DNA from 2 places in the Spartinivicinus marinus genome. Region 1 is predicted to be linked to the other one. Evidence: predicted binding sites of a transcription regulator. Region 1 holds the regulator's gene; the other holds the start of a gene.

Region 1 (4,000 bases):
GGGTAACTGAGTGTAGCCCGTTACTAGACGCTGCACCCTTCCACCTTCTTGATCAACGGTAATTAATAAATCTTGCCGTACCGCTCTAATCGACTGCACCAGTTGTATCACTTGCTGGCGATCAACAACATTACGGGCAAATAAAATCACTCCCGCAACAGCAGGCTGCGCTAATAGCCGACTCTCGTCGTCTGTTATTGTCGTTCCTGCTAAATCTACAATGACATTACCTGACATAGGATTAACCAATAGATTGCGACTACTCGTTTTCAATGATTACCTGGGTATAGACGGGCACGCTACTGAACAGCTCCACAACCTCATCATTTCGCATACGAATACACCCGTGAGAGGCTGGAATTCCCATTGGCTCACTATCAGGCGTGCCGTGAATATAAATATAACGTCGCATGGAGTCGACTTCTCCTAACCGGTTAACACCAGGTTCCTGGCCACTTAACCATAAAATGCGAGTCAAGATCCAATCACGATTAGGAAATTGCCTGGCCAGTGTCTCGTTATATATTTCACCAGTAAAACGTCGCCCTACAAAGACAGCATTTAGAGGGCAATTGCCCCCTACTTTGGCTCGAATGATATGTCGCCCCAAGGGTGTTTGATAACTCCCTTGACACTGACCAGCCCCTTTGGCAGCAGTAGACACTGAGTACCGAGTAATTAACCGATCGCCATCGCATACTCTAAGTGTTTGCTCAGCAATAGAGACATAAATAACAGGCTTACGCATATTCACTAGCTACCCATTAACGCGTCATACCTTAGCTAGCCACATATTAACTAATCTATGCGCAGTTAACTAAACCTCTAGATTGGCTGCAGGCAACTCAGCCTTCATGCCATGCGCTAAAAAGGGCACTAGCCGCTTCATGACTGCAGGAACTGATGTATGCTCATGATACTCACTTTCAGCAATGTCTCTTAACGCATCTAAACCAGACATGGTAAATGCGACAGATCCCACCATAAAGTTCACCCGCCAGAAAATTTCTACTGGCGGTAAATCAGGTGACGCCTGCACCACTAAACTCACAAAGCGCCGAAATACATCACCATAGACTTGTTCAAGGTATTTTCGCAAATGCCCTTGAGACTGGCTAAATGCTAATCCCAACAATCGCATAAATACGGAAAGATCATTCTTTCCTCGTGCTTCAACAGATAATATCTGTTGAAATAGCAAATTGAGTAGCTGCTCAGGTGTCGGTTTCTGGGCTGCTAATGATGCTTCAAATTCGTTGAGCCTAATGGTAAGTTTTTTGCAAAATGGTTCTAGGAACCGGGCAAACACGGCCTGAATCAATGCTTTTTTAGAACCAAAATGGTAATTAACTGCTGCCAAGTTAACACCTGCTTTACTGGTAATCGTCCGCAGAGATGTTTCAGCAAAGCCCTTTTCTGCAAATAACGCTTCTGCAGCATCTAGTATTCGTTCAACAGTTTCTGATTGCGCCATAGCCAATTAACATTTCTTAAAAAAGCCTTGATTCTCTGGGCCATTTTGAGTGCCCATGGAAGCTAAGGACCAATTGAGTTTAGATACAAGCAGCAAGCCAACTAATAAAATGTTCGCTTTATATTAGCCGCCTGTTGTAATCTTCAAACGTTTTGAACATACGTTTAATACGTATACAAGTCAAGCAGGCTTTACTTTTTCCTGCAAGTAAAATTAACGTCTGCTAAGTAAGGAAACACCACGTAAAAAAGACTGAAATAGTTGAAAACAGTTGAAGGTCAGTCCAAACTGGATATAATCACAGTAACTGTATAAAACCACAGCCGCTATAAAAAGCCGTTATTTTATTAAAATAGCAAGTATTCAAATAGGTATAAGGAGCCATCTCAATGGCTAAATTAACTGCTCGCCAGGCGGAAATTTTTCAATTTATTAAAGACCATATTGAAGAAACCGGCTTTCCTCCCACTCGAGCCGAAATTGCTCGACAACTAGGATTTCGTTCTGTCAATGCTGCCGAAGAACACCTCAAAGCCCTTGCTCGTAAAGGTGCTATCGAAATTATTGCCGGTACCTCCCGAGGTATTCGCATTCCCCCTGACGCCCAACAAGGTATTCCTGTAGTAGGCCAGGTAGCAGCTGGTTTCCCCATTTTAGCCGAACAAAACATAGACAACTACTGCCAGATACCAGGTAGTTTTTTTAAACCTCGTGCTGATTACTTTTTAACAGTTAAAGGCATGAGCATGAAGGATTGTGGCATTCTCGATGGTGATTTACTAGCCGTTCACAAAACAACTGATGTACATAATGGTCAAATCGTCGTTGCTAGAATTGATGATGAAGTAACCGTTAAGCGATTTGAGCGAAAAGGAGAAGTTGTTTTATTGCATCCAGAAAATAGTAATTTCAATACTATCGAAGTGAACTTACATAGCGAGAATTTTACTATCGAAGGAATCAGTGTCGGGGTGATTAGACACTAACCTTTACACGAAAGCTGAAATTTTAACTTAGTCCCCTGGGTAGCCATCTATATATGCCCCAAATTACCCAAGGGGAAATTAATTATCTAATAGCTACTACCTTTTCTTAAAAAAGCGACTTAATTTGCAGTTTTACATCTTTTTATCAACTCTGATCCACTATCTACCCTCAAGATGGTAAATACAGTGAATTAGGCCAAAGATATGGATTTTTTGTCAGTGATACACTGCAGCTGTAACTAACGAACATGACAATATTCTTTTCGAATGACTTTTTAGACGTTGTTATCGTCGCTAACTACCATCAAAGACGAGACAAGTCTGTTACTGTATGACTTGCAGTAACAATCTTTATTTATTTTATAAAGAATGCTGCTGTCGCTCATCACTTGACGCCCTTCTTTTAAAGTCATTCGTTTAACAATAAAATAGGAAATATACCCATGGAGTTTAATGGCAGTGACAATGATTCAAAACCCAACCATAGCACGCCAAATCAACCCCATCACTTCCCTTTATCGACAGACCACAATGGCTTTACGCATATTACAGAAATTATTTTATCCTCAGCCCGTATTCCACTGACATCATTTATTCCACCCATGCTGGCACAGTTGAGCCATCATGAAAAACAACGCTGGTTAACCGTCGTGTGTTCCAAACAATATCGCAACATGACCTTAAAGTGGCTTCAAGATGCCTATATTAATAATAAACAGGTCTTATTTCTTACTGCCAGCAATGAAAGCTCTATAAAAGATTTGACGTTACAGGCACTCACTCTTGGTAAAAGTCATACTGTCGTCAGTTGGCTACCAGAGCTAGATGAGACAACCTTAGCGGCTTTAGATATTGCAGCACAAGAAGGTAACTGTCATGTAATTAATATAAGACAACGCTAGTAAAACAGTTGCTTTGCACTGTCAAAAATACCCTCTGGCAATAGTAGTAAAGTAAACCTGACATTTTATTTATTGTGTGAGATAAACTTTTCCTTTAATTTATTGAAACGAGTTTCAATATTTTTATTCCCCTTCTCTTACCTAAATTTCATTTGATAATCGCACAAACGCAGGTTAATTTTTGAGTCATATCAATCTGTCATGGTTTCTTAATGTGAACTCCTTAGTAATCAAGCCTATAAATACAGTAGCTGTAATAAAGGTAGACAAAACCCAACCAACAATAGGCTTAGTGGTCAATAACAATTCATCATGACCCTGTATAAGCCAATACTACTTGTGTTGCGATGGTTTGCTATAAAAACTATGGAGAGAGATAAATGATTTCAGTTAAACATCGACTTCTTTTATCATTATTGATGAGTGTTAGCAGCTCCCCTGCGGTAGCAAGCAGTGATTCTAATGGTCCAGCCTGTGAAGGGTTTGGCCCACAAGCGCCAAGAGATATTGACCAGCTTGCAGGCGACAATAAAAGTATTTTTAGCTTAGCCCCCCACTACACAAGCATGAACCTATGCAACATTCATTTTCACCATAATGCTGAACATAAAGCCAAGGACTTTTCCAAATATGCAGGA
Region 2 (4,000 bases), 1.6 Mb from region 1:
ACTGTTTATATAGGATAGGGTTGTGGAAAATCAAGAGTTACGAAAAGCGGGCCTCAAAGTTACTTTACCACGTGTAAAAATCTTGCAAATTCTCGAAAGTAATGAACAGCGTCACATGAGTGCAGAAGATGTATATAAAGCACTAATGGATGCTGATGAGGATGTTGGGCTAGCAACTGTTTATCGGGTTTTGACTCAATTTGAAAGTGCTGGCTTAGTGGTCAGACATAACTTTGATGGTGGTCACTCAGTTTTTGAGTTAGCGCACGGGGATCATCATGATCATATGGTTTGTATGGAAACTGGTGAAATTGTTGAGTTTTGTGACAAGGATATCGAGCGGCTGCAACATGAAATTGCAGAGAAGCATGGATTTGAGTTAATCGACCATAGCTTGGTGCTCTATGTAAGGCCCAAAAAATAATAAAATAGAGTAAGCTTGTGTAAATGATTAAAAGCCGATGTAAGTCGGCTTTTTAAATTGTGTTAAAGAACTAGTGTGGCAAATATTAATAATATTTTTAAATTAGCTTGTTTGTGCGTTAAGTAGCATTTCTTCTGCGTAAGCTAGGGTTTGATCTGTTAGTTTTACCCCGCCTAGTAGTCGAGCAATTTCAGATACTTTCCCGGTAGGGGTTAGAGCTTCAATTTGAGTAAATGTTGTATTATTTTTTATTGCTTTTTTTACATTGAAATGATGATGGCCTTGTGAAGCTACTTGAGGTAGATGGGTAACACACAACACTTGTCCTTGATTGCCAATTTGGCGCAATAATGAGCCAACCACTTCGGCGGTACCTCCACTAATCCCCACGTCAACCTCATCAAAAATGAGTGTTGGGGTTGTACTGGTTTGCGCTGTGACTACCTGAATAGCAAGACTAATTCTGGATAATTCACCTCCGGAAGCAACTTTTTGAATGGGCCTTAATGATTGCCCCGGATTGGCTGTTACTAAAAACTCAATGCTATCCAGGCCTGAGGGTAATGGTTTGGCGCTGGATATTGCGTCTATTTTTACCTCAAATTGACCTTGAGGCATACCTAAACGATTGATTTCTGATGTAACGGCCTTGCTCAGTTTATTTGCAGCTAGCTGCCTTTTTTTAGAGAGTTTTACTGCCAGCTGAAAATATTCATCAGCTAACTGTTTGGTTGTCGTTTCCAGTTCAGCGATTAACTCATCAGAGGCTGCTAAATGATTTAATTCATTTTCTAATTGCTGTTGCAATGCGACAAGTTCAGTGGGGTGAGTGCGATGTTTGCGAGCAATATCGTATATGCAGCTCAGTCGATGCTCTATTTCTTGTAAATGCTGTGGATCGGCTTGTGACTGATGAATGGCTTGTTGCAAAGAAGACTCTGCTTCCTCAACTTGAATTTGGGCATTGATTAATAGTTGTTGTGCTTCTAATAATTGTGGGTTGTCAGTGTTTAAACTGGAAAGCACTTGTAGTGAATGATTAAGTAATTGCAATAAATTGGTCGATTCACTTTCGCTACAAATATCTATCACTTGTTGGCAGTTTTGTTGTAAAGCGTCAATATTGCTTAATAGTTTTTGTTCTTTTTCTAAGGCGCCTACTTCTCCTTCATGTAACTCAAGAGAGGTTAATTCGCTAAGCTGATAGTCGAGTAGTTGTTGCTTGGCCTGCTGCTCTTCGGACTGACGTGTAATAATCTCAAGTTGCTGGGTTTTTCGCTGCCATTTTTTATAGGTGGTAACAAGTTGCTGATAAAGATGTGTAAGCTGGCCATACTCATCTAATAGCTGGCGATGACAGTCTTTTTTGAGTAGAGAGTGATGTGCATGCTGGCCATGAATTTCCAGCAATAAACTGCCAAGCTCTCGTAAGTCTTGTAGTGGGGATGGGCTGCCATTAATGTAGCTGCGTGATCGCCCTTCACGGCTGATTACTCGACGTAAAATGCACTCATTTTCGTACTCACTTTCAAGCTGTTTGGTTTTTAGCCAGGTTTGCGCTTCAACGCAGTTGCTCAACTCAAATGTGGCAAGAATTTCTGCTTTAGCAGCGCCGTTGCGAACTACAGTTGAATCGGCACGCTCCCCTAAAGCCAAACTTAAGGCATCAAGCATGATAGATTTCCCAGCTCCTGTTTCACCGGTAATTGCAGTCATGCCTGTGGGAATATCAATTTCTAGCTGATCGACAATGGTAAAGTTTTTTATTACGAGTTGGGTCAGCATGTATATAGCCCTCTTAGCTAATAAAAGCTATATCTCTTAAAAGCCAAGCTTTTGCTTGGCTGAAAGACATAAGCGCTTATCAAAAAATCGCTAACTGTTTATTTTTACAGTATATACGTTTATACAGGTATTTGTGTCAAGTCATGTGATGATTTTTTTGGAAGAAAAATGTGGCAAAAAAAGAAGCTAGTACTTGGTTGAAACCTAAACCTTTAACCCCATATAGCACCAGTAAGAGGTTTTAGGGCATAAAACTTATGCGAATGATTACTTTTGAGGAGGACCTGGGATGAGTGAAGAGAAGTCAGTACCGAATGAGCAAGAAGAGGTTGCTAGCAATGATCAAGTTGATACTCAGCAAGCTGAAGAGCTAGGTGCCGGTTCTGATGAAATAAGCTCTTTAGATGAACAGGCCCAGGATGCAGCTTCTCTTGAAGCATTACAGCAGCAGTTAGGTACTGCGCTGGCAGAAGCTAATGAAGCAAAAGAGCATGTCTTACGTGCGCAGGCTGAAATGCAAAATGTACAGCGAAGAGCAAAACAGGATGTTGAAAAAGCACATAAATTTGCCTTGGATAAATTTTCAAATGAGTTGTTACCAGTTGTTGATAGTTTAGAGCGAGCACTAGAAACGGCAACACCCACTGGAGAAGAAGCCAGCAAAGCAATGCATGAGGGTATCGAGCTAACCCTGAAGATGTTTTTGGACGTTCTTAAGAAATTTAATATTGAGCAGCTTGATCCTGTTGGGGAGCCTTTTGACCCTCAATTCCATGAGGCAATGGCTATGCAAGAGAGCCAAGATGCAGAGCCTGGCACAGTGTTGGCTGCTATTCAAAAAGGCTACACCTTAAATGGCCGCTTAGTTCGCCCTGCAATGGTTGTTGTGTCTAAAGCAAGTGCAACAAAAATTGATGAAAAAGCTTGAAATTAACTAAATAGCACACATATTCAAAAGCAAGATTTAGTGGTTATCACTGGCAAAGTTACCCAACCTGCAAACAGCGATAATCGAGTTAACGCTAGAGTATTTCATGTCTCTGCTGGTTGGATGGCAGAGAGGGGAGAGTTGAAATGGGCAAAATAATTGGTATTGATTTAGGAACTACAAACTCTTGTGTCGCCATTATGGATGGTGATCCAAAAGTTATCGAAAATGCTGAAGGTGCGCGCACAACCCCTTCTATTATTGCATTTACTGATGAAGGTGAAACGCTGGTAGGGCAGCCTGCAAAGCGTCAGGCGGTTACTAACCCGGATAGTACTTTATTTGCAATTAAGCGTCTTATAGGCCGTCGCTTTAAAGATGATGTCGTTCAGAAAGACATTAAAATGGTGCCTTATAAAATTGTAGAGGCTGATAACGGTGACGCTTGGGTTGAAGTAAAAGGTGATAAGAAAGCACCACCACAAATTTCTGCTGAAGTTTTGAAAAAGATGAAGAAAACAGCAGAGGACTATTTAGGTGAAACGGTAACAGAGGCAGTTATCACCGTTCCTGCATACTTTAATGACTCTCAGCGTCAAGCGACTAAAGACGCAGGTCGTATTGCTGGCTTAGAAGTAAAGCGAATTATTAATGAGCCAACTGCTGCTGCGCTGGCTTATGGCTTAGATAAAAAACGTGGTGACTCCACTATTGCTGTATATGACCTAGGTGGCGGTACATTTGACGTTTCTATTATCGAAATTGCAGAGGTAGATGGTGAGCATCAATTTGAAGTGTTATCAACTAATGGTGACACTTTCTTGGGTGGTGAAGATTTTGACTTACGCTTGATCGACTACCTG

The links. The regulator LexA, encoded in region 1, represses DNA repair genes until DNA is damaged. The targets are predictions, from matches to a motif close to TACTGTNTANNTANACAGTA.
Region 2: the regulator LexA is predicted to act here: its motif matches at 2,302-2,321, upstream of recN (DNA repair protein RecN).

Annotation. Positions count from the first base shown of each region.
Region 1 is NZ_JAPJZK010000001.1:5,410,797-5,414,796, reverse strand. Features, by position in the region: gene nagZ (beta-N-acetylhexosaminidase) at 1-273, opposite strand, end outside; gene OQE68_RS24255 (L,D-transpeptidase) at 260-748, opposite strand; gene OQE68_RS24250 (TetR/AcrR family transcriptional regulator) at 818-1,474, opposite strand; gene lexA (transcriptional repressor LexA) at 1,864-2,460, shown strand; gene OQE68_RS24240 (SulA-like leucine-rich domain-containing protein) at 2,904-3,362, shown strand; gene OQE68_RS24235 (delta-class carbonic anhydrase) at 3,743-4,000, shown strand, end outside.
Region 2 is NZ_JAPJZK010000001.1:3,791,508-3,795,507, forward strand. Features, by position in the region: gene fur (ferric iron uptake transcriptional regulator) at 23-424, shown strand; gene recN (DNA repair protein RecN) at 527-2,209, opposite strand; gene grpE (nucleotide exchange factor GrpE) at 2,499-3,137, shown strand; gene dnaK (molecular chaperone DnaK) at 3,284-4,000, shown strand, end outside.